Regions from separate parts of the Leucobacter chromiiresistens genome, predicted to be linked through region 3. Evidence: predicted binding sites of a transcription regulator. Region 3 holds the regulator's gene; each other region holds the start of a gene.

Region 1 (4,883 bases), 570 kb from region 3:
GCGACCTCACCGACCAGATGCTCGCCGCAGCGGAAGAGCTGAAGTTCGAGCTCGCGGCGCGACTGCGCGACGAGCTGTCGGAGATCAAACGCGAGCTGCGCAGCATGGACCAAGCGGGCCACCTGTAGGCCTCATGTACACGGAGCGCGTGGTCGCGGGGCTCGGCGTGCTCTGGCGCGTCGAGCAGCCCGCGGCGCCGGCGGCGCTCGCGCCGGGGGCGCCGCTGGACCTGCGGTCCACCATCGTCCCCGCGGACGGCTGCGCCGACTTCGTGCTGCGCGGAGACGAACTGCACGTCGCCGGACCGTCGACGACGTGGATGCGCACGCAACTCGATCTTCACGGGCCGACCGTCGGCCTCCGGTTCGCGCCGGGAACCGCCGCGGCTGCTCTCCGGCGACCCGTCGCAGACCTGCGCGACGTCCTCGTCCCCGCAGCGGATGCAGTCGACGCCGCCGTCGCAAGACGCGTCGCCGCCGCGCTCCGCGCGATCGCCTCCCGGTCGAGCGCGCACGCGACCGGTCGGATCGCGGGCGGGCGGAGCACGCCGGCCGGCACGAGCGCGCGGGTCGCCGACGACGATCGCGTGCACGCCATCGCGCGGGCGACCGGTGCGGCCGGGCCGATCGCGTGCTCATCGGAGGGCTGGGCGCGAATGGTGCTGCGGGCAGCCGATCGTGCGGAGTCGCTCGGCGCCATCGCGTTCCGGCTCGGCTGGTCGGAGCGGCACCTGCACCGCAAGATGCTCGCCGAATTCGGCTACGGCTATGCAGCGCTGCGGCGCCTCCGTCGCGGTCTGCGCGCTCGGGCCGCAATGCACTCCGGCGCGGCGCTCGCGCTCGTCGCCGAACAGGCGGGCTACAGCGACCAGTCGCACTTCACGCGGGAGTTCGCGCGTCTCAACGGCGAGTCGCCAGCCGCGTACCTGCGCTCCCGTCAGACCGGCGGGCGCTCCGAGTCGGGCGACGCCGAGAGCGGGGCGTAGATGTCGACGGTGTTGCCATCGGGATCCCGCACCGTTGCGTACCGCTGGCCCCAGGGGGCGTCCCAGGGCGCCGTATGCGCCGCGGCCGGATCGCGCTCGACGAGGGCGGAGTATGCCGCATCGATATCGGTGGGCGACGCCGCGCTGCACGCGAATCCGATGCGGCCCTCGCCCGAGGGGAGCGAGAACCCGGGGGAGAAGCTCTCGATGGTGGAGACCGGATCCCACGCGAGCTTCAGGCCGCGCGGCAGCACGACCTCGACGTGGGGAGCGTCATCCAGCCCGTCCGGGATGGCGATGCCGAGGGATCGGTAGAAGGCGAGGGAGCGACCGAGATCGGCGGTCACGATGCCGATGAAGTCGAACGTCAGGTGCGGATTCAGGTTCATGGGGACAGGCTACGTCGCCCACGGCCCGGCTGTCTTGCACGAATCGGACCGGAACGCGCCGCCGCGAACCGCACCCGCACGGAACCCGGCGGGGACCATTGCGCTAGGGAAGCACTACGTAGCCGTAGCGCTCCGCGATGCGGTTGATCGCGCCGGTGAGCTCGTCGCGATCGAGGCGGAGCTGCGCCAGCGGGTGCTGCGGCAGCACGTCCATCGCGGGGCTCCACAGCGCGACCACCCGCGCCGAGGGCACGACCGAGGATGCGGAGATCACGCCGTCGAGGCTCGGGTACCTCGTGCGGATCGCGCGGGCCCAGGCGCGCGACGCCATGCGATCGCCCGAGGAGATCGCTCCATTGCCCCCGGCGACCGCCACCCAATCGCTGTCGCTGAGGTCGAGCAGCCGCAGGGCGCGGGTGCTCTCGAACACGGCGAGCGTCGGGGCGCCGCTCGTGCGGCGAACGATGCGCGTCGCCTGGAACACTTCGAGCATGCAGGCGGCGAACGCCGAGGCCGTGTCCTGCACGACGTCGGCCTGCTCGAGCACCGCGTAGAGCACGCCGTCGCCCGGCGCATCGCCGGGCGGCTCGGGGTGCGGGTCGAACCGCGCATCGAGGGGTCCGTAGGTGCGGAAGGAGTGCCACGCCGCCGGGTGCGGGCCCCCGGCGCGGAAGATGCGCGCCAGCGCGGTTCCAGGCGGCACCTCGCGCACCCAGCCGGCGTCGCGCTCGAGATCGGGGAACGCGGCCGCATCGGGCGGCGGCAGGAACTCGCTCACGGGAGCCGGTGGAGTGCGTCGTCGACGGCCGCCGCCGCCGCCGCCGGATCGCCGCCCTGCGCCAGCCACTCGAACGGAGCGAGCTCCTCGCCGTCGCTCGCCAGAGCGGGCGACGGCGACGTCAGCACGCGTTCCGCGAACAGCAGCGGGGTGCCATGAGGAATCGCGGCCGCGACGGTCGCCCATCCCGGAACCTCCCGGTCCTCCGGGAACTGGAAGCGCGGGAGGTGCCAACCATCGCTCCGGCGCTGCGCGAGGAGCGTGCCCGCCGCGCAGCGCTGGCGCACGCGAGCGGGGGTCACACCGAGCAGCTCCGCCGCTTCGGCGACCGTTGCGCTGCGTTCGGCGAGCGCGCGATCGGCGAGCAGCCCCTGCGCGGTGGCCCGCAGCGCATCGGGCTTCCGCAGCCCCTCCTCCGACACCCCGAGGCGCGCCAGTGCCGAGACCTCGGTCTCCGTCAGCGTGCGCGTGTCCGCGTGCTGGTGCGCGAGGAGGGTCGAGAGCAGGGCCTCCGCCGAGTCGACCCGCTCGGCGTCGAGATGCGTGACGAGATCGAGCAGGCGGGCCCGGGCGGCGCCGGCCGGCTGACGGGGGCGGTCCGCTGCGGCGGGGGCGAGGTGCGCGATCGACATGGCTGAACCTTTCGTATCCTTTCGTCAATAGTACCCGAAAATACTCGGCACCGGGATGCGCTCATGGCGAAAGCGTCGTAGGTATGTTCGAATTCCCGGTGCGCACCGCGTAGAATGAGCCGGTGACTTCGAAGCACTCCACCCCCATTCGATCCTCCGCAGCGCACGCCCAGATCAGCGTCCAGGGCGCCCGCGTGCACAACCTGCAGAACGTCGACCTCGCGATTCCGCGCGACTCGATGGTCGTCTTCACCGGGCTCTCCGGAAGCGGGAAGTCGAGCCTCGCGTTCGACACGATCTTCGCCGAGGGGCAGCGCCGATACGTCGAGTCGCTCAGCGCCTACGCGCGACAGTTCCTCGGGCAGGTCGACCGGCCCGACGTCGACTTCATCGAAGGGCTCAGCCCGGCGGTCTCCATCGACCAGAAGTCGACGAACCGCAACCCGCGGTCGACGGTCGGCACGATCACCGAGATCTACGACTACATGCGCCTCCTCTGGGCGCGCGTCGGGGTGCCGCACTGCGCCGTCTGCGGCGAGCGTATCGAGGCGCAGACCGTGCAGCAGATCGCCGATCGGCTGATGGGCCTCGAGGAGCGCACGCGCTACCAGGTGCTCGCCCCCGTCGTCAGCAAGAAGAAGGGGGAGTTCGTCGATCTCTTCCAGGATCTCGCCGCGAGCGGCTACTCGCGCGCGATCGTGGACGGCGACATGATCCAGCTCTCCGAACCGCCGAAGCTCAAGAAGCAGGTGAAGCACGACATCTCGGTCGTGATCGACCGGCTCGTCGCGGGCCCCGAGATCCTCGGCAGGCTCACCGACTCGCTCGAGACGGCGCTGCGCCTCGCCGGCGGCATCGTCGCCGTCGACTTCGTCGATCGCGACGCGAAGGCGGAGGACCGCGTGCAGCAGTTCTCGGAGCAGCTCTCCTGCCCGAACCAGCACCCCGTCCAGCTCACCGAGATCGAGCCGCGCACCTTCTCCTTCAACGCCCCGTTCGGCGCGTGCCCCGTGTGCTCGGGCCTCGGCACGAGCATGTCGGTGGACGAGGATCTCGTGCTCGGAGACCCCGAGCTCTCGATCGCCGAGGGCGTCATCGTCCCGTGGACGAGCCAGGGCAAGAGCCTCTACCAGTACTACGAGAAGCTGCTGGTGGGCCTCTCCGACGATCTCGGGTTCTCGCTGAAGTCGTCGTGGTCGGACCTGCCGGAATCGGTGCAGCAGGCCGTGCTCTACGGCAACGACTTCAAGGTCAACGTGCGCTGGCGCAACCGCTTCGGCCGCGAGGTGAAGTACTCGTCGGGCTTCGAGGGCGTGATCCCGTTCATCGAGCGCCAGTACGCGGAGGCGGAGTCGGACGCGAAGCGGGATCGCTGGTCGGAGTTCCTCCGCGAGGTGCCCTGCAGCGCCTGCAACGGCCAGCGACTCAAGCCCGAAGTGCTCGCGGTGACCGTGAACGGCCGCTCGATCGCCGCGGTCGGCGAGTACAGCCTGCTCGATGCGAAGGGGTTCTTCGACGACGTCGAGCTCACGGAGCGCGAGGCGAAGATCGCCGCGCAGGTGCTGCGCGAGATCCGGCTGCGGTTCGACTTCCTCATCGAGGTGGGCCTCGGGTACCTCACACTCGCGCGCGCAGCCGGAACGCTGTCAGGCGGAGAGGCGCAGCGCATCCGCCTCGCGACGCAGATCGGCTCCGGGCTCACCGGAGTGCTCTACGTGCTCGACGAGCCGAGCATCGGGCTCCATCAGCGCGACAACCGCCGGCTCATCGAGACGCTCATCAAGCTGCGCGACCTCGGCAACACCCTCATCGTCGTCGAGCACGACGAGGAGACGATCGAGGCCGCCGACTGGATCGTCGACATCGGCCCCGGCGCGGGCGTCGAGGGCGGCACGGTCGTGCACTCCGGTCACTACGACGAACTGCTGCGCAACCGCGAATCGCTGACCGGCGACTACCTCGCCGGTCGTCGCAGCATCGAGACCCCGAAGCGCCGGCGCAAGCGCGACCGCAAGCGCGAGCTGAAGGTCGTGGGCGCGCGCTCGAACAACCTGCGCAACGTCGACGCGACGTTCCCGCTCGGAGTGATGACCGCCGTG
Region 2 (4,883 bases), 1.4 Mb from region 3:
GCAACGGCATCGCCGCCCTGCCGGAGTGGCAGGCGGCGGGGCTGCGCGTCTCGCTCGGCACCGACTCCGTCGCGAGCAACAACACGCTCGACCTCTTCGAGGAGATCAAGACCGGCACCATCCTGCACCGCGGTGCGCGGGGCGACGCCGCGATCGTGCGCGCCGCCGACGTGCTCGACATCGCGACGCGGCGCGGCGCGGAGGCGATCGGCTTCCCCGAGACGGGAGCCCTCGAAGCGGGGCGCCTCGCCGACGTGATCGCGCTCGACGTCACGGGATCCTCCGCGATCCCCTTCGAGGCGGCGTCCCTCGTCTCCCACCTCGGGTTCGCCGCGACGGGCGGGGACGTGCGCCACGTCTTCATCGGCGGCCGCCACGTCTACGCGGAGGGCGAGCACCTCACGCTCGACGCCGACGCGATCCGCGCGCGGGCGGCAGCTGCCCGCGCCCGGCTGAGCGACGCGGCACGCACCGACTGAGCTCACCGCCTGAGCGCACCGCCCGAGCTCATTGCCCGAGCTCACCGCCTGAGCTTCCATCCACACATCGAAAGGCCACACATGCCCGTCCGACTCCCCTCCGACGCCGAACTGCCCCTGCTGCGCGTCCGCGTCTCCGACCTCGCCGACCGCGCACTCGTGGTGGGCGATCCCGCGCGCGCCGAGCGCGTCGCCGAGCGCCTCGACGACGTGCGCCGGCTCGCGACGAACCGCGAGTACCACGTGTACGCGGGCACGTGGAAGGGCGTGCCCGTGACTGTCGCATCGCACGGCGTCGGCGGAGCGGGGGCCGCGGTCTGCTTCGAGGAGCTCGCGCGGGGCGGGGTGACGCGCATCATCCGGTCGGGTACCGCCGGCGGCATGCAGCCGGGCATCGTCGACGGCGCGGTCGTCGTCGCGACGGGCGCGGTGCGCGCCGATGGGGTGAGTCACCAGCTCGTGCCGACGGAGTTCCCGGCGCTGACGACGCCCGAGCTGACCGTCGCGCTCGCGCAGGCGACGGCAGCCTCGGGGCTCGACGTGCACCGCGGCGTCGTGCTGACGGGGGACATGTTCTACCCGAGCGACGTCATCACCGGCGTCGATCTCGCGCTGTGGCAGCGCGCCGGGGTCGTCGCGGTCGAGATGGAGGCCGCGACGCTGTTCGTCATCGCCGCGCTGCACGGCATCGAGGCCGCGGGCGTGTTCGCCATCGACGGCAACCCGCTCGCCGCCGACGACACCGACATGGGCGACTACGACCCGTATCGCGAGATCGTAGTGACCGCGGTCGACGCGGCGCTCACCGCGGCGCTCGACGTGCTCGTCTCGTGAGCGGGGCGCTGCGCACCGCTCGCCTGCCCTTCGCGGCGGTGCTCTTCGATTGCGACGGGGTGCTCGTAGACTCCGAGACGATCACCATCCGCGTGCTCGCCGAGATGCTCCGCGAGCTGGGCTGGGAGATCTCGTTCGAGGAGACGGTGCGCGCCTTCATCGGCCGCGCGCTCGTCGACGAGTGGGAGGTGATCCTCGCCAACACCGGCTTCCGCATCACGGATGCCTGGGTGCACGAGTTCCACGTGCGACGCGACGACGCCCTCCGCGTCGACGTTGCGCCGATGCCCGGGGCCGAGCGGATGATGGCGGAGGTGGTCGAGCGCTTCGGCGACCGCATCGCCCTCGCGTCGGGCGCGGATCGCGTGAAGATCACGATGCAGTTGGACGTGACCGGCCTGGGGCGGTGGTTCGGGGACCGCGTGTTCAGCGGCATGGAGCTGGCGGCGAGCAAGCCGGCGCCCGACGTCTACCTGGCGGCGGCTGCGGCGCTCGGCGTCGACCCGGCCGACGCCCTCGTGGTCGAGGACACCGTGGCGGGGGTCACCGCGGGCATCGCGGCCGGTGCCACGGTATTCGGGTTCTCGACGGGGAGCGCGGTCAGCACCCGTCCCGAGGCGCTGCGGGGTGCGGGCGCGTCGCTCGTGTTCTCGAGCCTGGAGGAGCTGCCCGGCCTGATCGACGCCTACGCGATGCGCGAGCGGTCGAACGCGTCGAGGCTGATGCCCTGAGCGAGCACCGCCTTCGCCCACTCCTGGGCGGAGTGCAGGCTGTGATCGCGGTAGTTGCCGCAGCTCACCGCCTCGGTGCCGGGCACGTCGCTCCAGGTGACGCGCTCGACGAGGTCGGTGAGGGAGCTCTTGATCGCCTCGGCCACGGCCTCGACGCTCGGCTCGCCCCACGCGATCAGGTGGAAGCCGGTGCGGCAGCCGAAGGGTGAGATGTCGATGAGGCCGTCGAAGCGGGTGCGCAGCAGCGCGGCCAGCGTGTGCTCGATGGTGTGCAGGCCGGCGGTCGGAATCTCCGCCTCGTTCGGCTGCACTAGGCGGATGTCGAAGTTCGAGATCGCGTCGCCCTTCGGGCCGTGCTCGACGCCGATGAGGCGCACGTACGGCGCCAGCACCTTCGTGTGGTCCAGTGAGAAGCTCTCCACCTCGGCAAGTTCGACATCGCTCATGCGCTCCAGTGTGCCACGGGGGATCGGTGCGCGCGGCGCAGATTACGCCGCGTGCACCGATCAGGCAGCGCGCGCGAGTTCCTTGCGGGTCAGGGCGATGCGCGCCCGCTCGCTGGAGGGGAGCTCGGAGACGGTCACGTTCCAGCCGGCGCGGTCGAGCCGCTTGAGGTCGCTCCGGGCGTCGGTGAGACGGTCGGTCTCGACGACGTAGAGCGTGCGGCCCGAGCTGCGGTAGACCGAGCGGCGCTGCGCCCAGTCGGGCACCAGCATCTCGTCGGCTCCGCTCAGGGAGTGGTAGGGCGTGCGCAGCGGCGCGGCCGCGGCGGGCCGGGCGTCTGCGGTGCGGGCGGCGGGGGTATGGGTGATTCGGGTATGCGAAGTCATGTTGTTCCTTTCGTGGCGCACCGTCGTGGTGCGCGATCCCCGAGCGATTCTCGGGGTGTGGCTCACGTGGAGCCCTGCGCTGCTTCGCCGGGGCTGCGTCGGTACAGCCCGCTCGATCTGCGCGATCGAAGGCGGAGCGCATCTGCACCGGTCTCATCGGGGGACCGGCCTCGTCTGGAGGCCTGCGGTGCTCGGTGGGTGTCGCGGCTTCTGACGCAGAGTTGAGGTGATCTCGACGTGCCGTTCAACGGCGATCATGCGTACGGCTCGCGAACCCGACACCTCATATTAGAACACATTTTCGATCGGCGCTAGTGTGGTGTCGAATATCCGGATCGACGGGCGCTCGCGCGCCGCTGGGAGCACCGATGCCTGAACCCTCCACCCTGCTCGTCTTCGCGCACCGCGACGAGGCCTCCGCCTTCGGCGACGTGCCGCACGTCGTGACCGGCGTCGGCAAGGTCAATGCGGCGGTGACGCTCGCCGCCGAGCTCTCGGAGCGGCCGGCGGAGCGGGTCGTGGTGCTCGGCACCGCGGGCGTCGTGAGCGATGGGCCGGAGCGGCCGTCGCTCGACGCCGTCTACCAGATCACCGGCGTGGTGCAGCACGACTTCTCGCTGCCCTCGCCGGAGCTGCGGCCCGGCGGCGACGCGATCCTGCCCCCCGAGTCGACCGCGGTCATCGCGACGGGCGACGTGTTCGTGCAGAGCGACGCGCAGCGGGCGGCCATCGCCGGGCTCGGAGCGAGCCTCGTTGACATGGAGGCGTACGCCTACGCCAGCGTGTGCGCCCGCTTCGGCGCCGCGCTGCAGATCTTCAAGGTGCCCTCCGACTTCGCGGATTCGGCGACCACCGATGAGGAGTGGGACGCGATCGTGTTCCGCAAGAGCGAGCAGCTCCGCGAGTTCTGGGACGAGCGGCTGGCGTAGCGCGTCGACGCCGGCCGAGCGCGCGTCGCGGCGGTGCGCACGCGCACGTGCGTCGTGCGGGATCCGCTCCGCGTCAAGGCCGTCGCCGCACCCGCGCCCCCTGCGATAGACCTGGAGCATGCGGCGTGCGCTGCGCCGAGGGAAGGGGAGAGATGCATCTCATGGAGACCGATGGGCTCGTCGTCGACTGGACGCTGATGCCCACGTACAACACGATCATGTCGCTCGCCGCGGGCGCCGGGCTGCTGTGGATGCTCGGCCTCGTGCGAGCGCTCCGGCGCCCCGAGGGCTTCGCGCCGGAGGGCTGGGCGCTGACCGCGGCCGTGCTCGGCGGCATCCTCACCCTCACCGGAGCCCACATGACGCTCACGTGGCCGCTCGCCGCGTACTTCCCGTTCGACAACATCATCTTCGGCGAGCCGAGTCTCGGGTTCGGGGTGCTGCTGCTCGCAGCGGCCTTCCTGCTGTGGCGCCGCTCCGCCGTCATCGCCGCGTCGCCCGACCCGGGGGCGCAGCTCGCGCGCACCGCGTACCCGTTCGGCGTCTTCGTCTTCGGGCTCGGTCTCGCGATGTTCGGGATCGCCGCGGCGGGCATGGTGTTCCAGCTCTTCGCCGCACCGCCGGAGGAGCCGATCTCGGGCGCGTTCGCCGAGTACCCGTGGGTGGAGGCGACGTTCATGTCGGGCCTCTTCGCGCTCGTCGGGGTCGGAGCGGTGCTCTTCCCCTTCGCCCTGCGCGGCTTCAGCTCCGCGGCGCCGAAGCTGCGGCCGGTCGCGGTCGTCGCGGGAGCGGCGTGGGGGCTCGCCGGGCTCGCCTTCCTGCTCTTCGGGGCGCTGAACTACTTCACGCACATCGGCCTCATCATCAACACGACCGCCTAGCGGCGCCCCGCGGGCTCGTGGGGCGCCGCGTACCGTCCGCGACGCGCCCCGCCCGGCCGGATTCGCGCCGCGCGCACTCATCACGTAAGCTCTTCCGCGGTGACGTGTCCGAGCGGCCGAAGGTGCAACTCTCGAAAAGTTGTGTAGGGTAACCCCCTACCGTGGGTTCAAATCCCACCGTCACCGCCACCGAGGGCCC
Region 3 (4,883 bases):
ACCAGTCTATCGGCGTCGCGTCTCGCGACGGGCGCTGCGTCAGCCCCGCGCTCCTCCCGGGCCGAGTGCCGCGATCGCGTCGATCACGGCGCCGGTCTCGGCCGCGGTGCCCGCGGTGATGCGCAGGTGGCCGGGGATGCTGAGATTGCGGATGAGGATCCCCTGTGCACGCAGCTCCTCGAACGTCGCCTCCGGATCGGCGAAGCCGCCGACGAGCAGGAAGTTGGCGCCCGAGGGGTGCACGGTGTAGCCCAGCTCGGTCAGGGCGCCGGCGAGCCGATCCCGCTGCGCGCTGATGTCGGCGACGGTCGCGAGCATCGCGTCCGCGTGCCGGATGGCGGCGGTGGCCGCCGCCTGGGTGAGCGCGGAGAGGTGGTAGGGCAGCCGCACGAGGCGCAGCGCATCGATCACGGCGGGGTCGGCCGCGAGGTAGCCGAGTCGCACTCCCGCGAAGGCGAACGCCTTGCTCATGGTGCGCGACACGATGAGCCGGTGCCGACCGGGCAGCAGTGCGACGGCGCTCTCGCGCTCGGTGTCGAACTCCTGGTAGGCCTCGTCGATGACGAGCATGCCGTCGAAGGCGTCGTAGGCGGCGACGATCACCTCGCGGTCGAGCGTCGTGCCGGTCGGGTTGTTCGGACCGCAGAGGATCGCGACGTCCGGCCGGTGCTCGCGCAGCGCGGCGACGACCGCCTCCGGGGTGAGCGCGTAGTCGGCGGGGCGCTCGACCCCGATCCAGGCCGTGTCCGTACCGGCCGCGAGCAGCGGATACATCGAGTATGTCGGGGTGAAGCTCAGCAGCGAGCGCCCGGGGCCGGCGAACGCCTGCAGCACCTGCTGCAGCACCTCGTTCGACCCGTTGGCCGCCCACACCTGCTCAGCGACGAGGCCGTAACCGAGATAGCCTGCCAGTGCGCCGCGGAGCTCGGTGAACTCGCGATCCGGATATCGGTTCACACCGGTCACCGCGCGCGCGAGCGACTGCACGATGTCGATAGCGACGTTCTCGGGGATCGGATGCGTGTTCTCGTTCACGTTCAAGCTCACTCGAACCGCGTCTTGCGGTGCGCCGTAGGGCTGCTGCCCCACGAGGTTGTCACGGAGAGGGAGGTCGCTCAAACTGGTCACCCGGCAATTCTACGACCGTCGCACCTCATGCGAGGGGCGAGCCCGCCAGGCGCTCGTGCACCCGACGGCCGGGCACCGCCTTCACGCGCCCAGTTCGTCGCCCGACACCACCAGGGGGTTGTCGGAGTAGCGCAGGGGAACCGCGATCGCCTCGCCCGCCTGCACCGACGAGTCGTCGAGCTGATTCAGCTGGACGATCTCGGTGATGAGGTCGCGGGGGTCGGCCGCGGGGTCGAGATCGCTCGCGAGCGACCAGAGCGAACTGCCGGGCTGCACCACGACGTATTCGAACTGCTCGCCGTTCGGCCCCTCGCCCGACGCCATCGCCTCGGGAGCGGCGAGCGACGCGAGGAGGGCGAGCACGCCCGCGACGAGGATCGTCGCGAGGGCGCCGAGCACGATGCGCCCGCGCCGCGTCAGGCGGAGTGCGCCCGAAGCGTCGATCGTCTCCCGTGAATCCTGACCCTGAACCGCTGCTGCGCTCATGATGACATCCCTTCCTGATGCGAGGCCGCTGCGAGCGCCGCCCGCACCGAACATCTGTTTCGAATATTTATTCGATGAAGCGAAACCGCAACCGGTGGTTCGAACGCATGTTCCCTTATTTTCGGCGACACTCGAACGTATGTTTGCCCGTGTTCGAACGGCACGACTAAGGTTTCGATCAACGGGATCACTGAATCAGCACCCACCGACATTCATGGATCGCGCCCCATCCGCATCGCCCACAGGGCCAGAAAGGACAGCGATGAGCGACGCAGCCGCGCCCCGATCCGCCAAGCCGCTGAGCGAGAAGCAGCAGGCCATCCTCGAGTGCATCGCGCGCTCCGTGGAGAGCCGCGGGTACCCCCCGAGCATGCGCGAGATCGGCGACGCGGTCGGCCTCTCATCGCTGTCGAGCGTCACCCACCAGCTCAGTCGCCTCGAGCTGGGCGGCTACATCCGGCGCGACCCGAATCGTCCCCGCGCGCTCGAGATCCTGGTCGAGCTCGCCTCCACCTCGGCGGCGATCGCCGAGGCCCCGGCCGAGCGCCCCGAGGAGGCCGCCTACGTGCCCCTCGTCGGTCAGATCGCGGCCGGCGTGCCGATCACCGCCGACCAGCAGGTGGAGGAGATCGTGCCGCTCCCCCGCACCATCGTCGGCGACGGCCAGCTGTTCATGCTGCGCGTGGTCGGCGACTCGATGGTCGACGCCGCGATCTGCGACGGCGACTTCGTGGTGATCCGCCAGCAGCGCGAGGCCGAGAACGGCGACATCGTGGCGGCGATGCTCGACGGCGAGGCCACGGTCAAGGTGTTCCGGCGGCGCGATGGCCACACCTGGCTCCTGCCGCGTAACAGCGCGTTCGAGCCGATCCTCGGCGACCACGCCGAGGTGCTCGGCCGCGTCGTGGCCGTGTTCCGGTCCGTCTGAGCGCGCCCGCCGACGCGCGCCCCCGGCGGCGCGCGGCTTCGGCCGCCGTTTGATTTGTTGCACCGAGTCCATCTAAGGTGGTCGCATGACCGCGACCACGTCAGCCGCCTCCCGTGCGCTCCCCCATCCCGCAACCACCGTCGCGGGTTTAGCGCCCGACCTGGTGCCGTATGCGCGCGGCCTCGACCTGCAGGCCGCCGCCGTCGCGCGCATCGAGCGCGGAGCCGACCGCGGCACCGTCATCATGCTCGAGCACGAGTCGGTGTACACGGCCGGTCGCCGAGCCGATCCCGAGGAGTACCCCGCGGATGGGAGCCCGGTCGTTCCCGTCGACCGCGGCGGGCGGGTCACCTGGCACGGGCCGGGCCAGCTCGTCTGCTACCCCGTGATCCGACTGCGCGGCGGCGCGGGCGTCGTCGATCTCGTGCGGGCGCTCGAGACCGCGATCATCGCCGCCATGTCCGACCTCGGGCTGGCGGGCGCCCGCATCGAGGGGCGCTCCGGGGTCTGGGTGCAGCACCACGACGTCCCGGCCAAGGTGGCCCAGATCGGCCTCCACGCGCGAGCCGGCATCATCACCCACGGCATCGCCGTGAACTGCTGCAACGATCCGGCCCCTTTCGCCGCGATCGTGCCGTGCGGCATCCGCGACGCCGGGGTGACCACGCTGAGCGCGATGGCGGGGCGCCGGATCGCACCGGCAGAGCTCGCCCCCTTCCTCGACGGCCGGCTCGCCGCCGCGATCGCGGAGCTCGTCGCATGAGCGCCCGGCGACTGCCGTCGACGGGAGAGCGACCCGCACCCGAGGGCCGACCCCTCCTCCGCATAGAGGCGCGCAACGCCGAGACCCCGATCGAGCGGAAGCCCGCATGGATCAAGACGCGGGCGAGGCTCGGTCCCGAATATCGCGAGGTGCGCGATCTCGTCGAGCGCGAGGGGCTGCACACCGTGTGCCAGGAGGCGGGGTGCCCGAACGTGTTCGAGTGCTGGGAGGACCGCGAGGCGACCTTCCTCATCGGCGGCTCGATCTGCACGCGCCGCTGCGACTTCTGCATGATCTCGACGGGCAAGCCGCTCCCGCTCGACCGCGACGAGCCGCGCCGCGTCGCGGAGTCGGTGCGCACGATGGGGCTGAAGTACGCGACCATCACGGGGGTCACGCGCGACGACCTCCCCGACACGGGCGCGTGGCTCTACGCGGAGACCGTCCGCCAGATCCACGAGCTGAACCCGGGCGCCGGGGTCGAGGTGCTCGTCGACGATCTCGGCGGCCGCCCCGAGGGGCTCGCCGAGGTGTTCGCGGCGGCCCCGGAGGTGTTCGCGCACAACCTCGAGACGGTGCCGCGCATCTTCCGACGCATCCGGCCCGGGTTCCGGTACGAGCGCTCGCTCGGCATCATCGAGCGCGCCCGCGACGCCGGCATGATCACGAAGTCGAACCTCATCCTCGGCATGGGCGAGACCCGCGCCGAGGTCAGCGAGACGATGGCGCAGCTGCGCGACGCTGGGTGCCGCATCCTCACCCTCACCCAGTACCTGCGCCCCTCGGCGCTGCACCACCCGATCGACCGGTGGGTGCACCCCGACGAGTTCGCGGAGATGCAGCTGGAGGCCGAGGAGCTCGGGTTCTCGGGCGTGCTCGCCGGCCCGCTCGTGCGCTCCTCCTACCGCGCCGGTCGCCTGTGGGCGCAGGCGACCGGCGCGGGCAGCGGCGCGGGCGGCCGGGCCGCCCGGTGACCCCTACACCGGATCGGGGGTGAGCAGGCCGAGCTCCCGCAGCACGGCGAGCACCTGCTCGTGCCGGTTGAAGGTGTACAGGTGCACCGAGGGGGCGCCGCCGTCGAGCAGCTCTCGCGCCAACGAGACCGTGTGCTCGACGCCCAGCTCCGGCGCATAGCCGCCCTCGGCGTCCAATGCGCGGGCGAGCTCCACGGGAGCGGGCCGGCCCGCGAGCGAGGCGACCTTGCGCAGCTGGGCGCTCGTGGAGACCGGCATGAGGCCCGGGAGCACGGGGATCGTGAGCCCGGCCGCACGCGCATCCTCGACGAACGACAGGTACTCCTCGGCGCGGAAGAAGAGCTGCGTGATCGCGAGATTCGCGCCGGCCTCCTGCTTCGCGACGAGCCAGTCGACGTCCTCGGCGCGCGAGCGGGAGAGCGGATGGCCGTTCGGGTAGGCGGCGACGGCGGTGCGCCCCACACTGGTGAGCGGCGGCCGCTCCGCCCGCGCCTGCGAGATGAGGCGCACGAGCTCCCACGAGCTCATCGAACCCGCGACCCGCGCATCGCGCTCGTCGAGCCCGCGCGGGGGGTCGCCGCGGAGTGCGAGGAAGTCGTGCACG

What was found. The regulator LexA, encoded in region 3, represses DNA repair genes until DNA is damaged. The targets are predictions, from matches to a motif close to TCGAACANNTGTTCGA.
Region 1: uvrA (excinuclease ABC subunit UvrA) is a predicted target of LexA. The motif match lies at 2,860-2,875, and genes of this name have one in related genera.
Region 2: BLT44_RS06405 (phosphorylase family protein) is a predicted target of LexA. The motif match lies at 3,164-3,179, and genes of this name have one in related genera.

What each region holds. Positions count from the first base shown of each region.
Region 1 covers NZ_FNKB01000001.1:2,228,807-2,233,689, reverse strand. The annotation lists gene uvrB (excinuclease ABC subunit UvrB) at 1-128, shown strand, start outside; gene BLT44_RS10170 (helix-turn-helix domain-containing protein) at 134-985, shown strand; gene BLT44_RS10165 (VOC family protein) at 937-1,374, opposite strand; gene BLT44_RS10160 (RES family NAD+ phosphorylase) at 1,478-2,152, opposite strand; gene BLT44_RS10155 (MerR family transcriptional regulator) at 2,149-2,784, opposite strand; gene uvrA (excinuclease ABC subunit UvrA) at 2,907-4,883, shown strand, end outside.
Region 2 covers NZ_FNKB01000001.1:1,381,872-1,386,754, forward strand. The annotation lists gene BLT44_RS06380 (amidohydrolase) at 1-479, shown strand, start outside; gene BLT44_RS06385 (nucleoside phosphorylase) at 561-1,313, shown strand; gene BLT44_RS06390 (HAD family hydrolase) at 1,310-2,044, shown strand; gene BLT44_RS06395 (S-ribosylhomocysteine lyase) at 1,999-2,490, opposite strand; gene BLT44_RS06400 (hypothetical protein) at 2,551-2,874, opposite strand; gene BLT44_RS06405 (phosphorylase family protein) at 3,243-3,803, shown strand; gene BLT44_RS06410 (DUF981 family protein) at 3,956-4,684, shown strand; tRNA gene BLT44_RS06415 (tRNA-Ser) at 4,783-4,873, shown strand.
Region 3 covers NZ_FNKB01000001.1:2,794,640-2,799,522, forward strand. The annotation lists gene BLT44_RS12770 (histidinol-phosphate transaminase) at 40-1,128, opposite strand; gene BLT44_RS12775 (LysM peptidoglycan-binding domain-containing protein) at 1,210-1,614, opposite strand; gene lexA (transcriptional repressor LexA) at 1,877-2,542, shown strand; gene lipB (lipoyl(octanoyl) transferase LipB) at 2,628-3,305, shown strand; gene lipA (lipoyl synthase) at 3,302-4,279, shown strand; gene BLT44_RS12795 (methylenetetrahydrofolate reductase) at 4,283-4,883, opposite strand, start outside.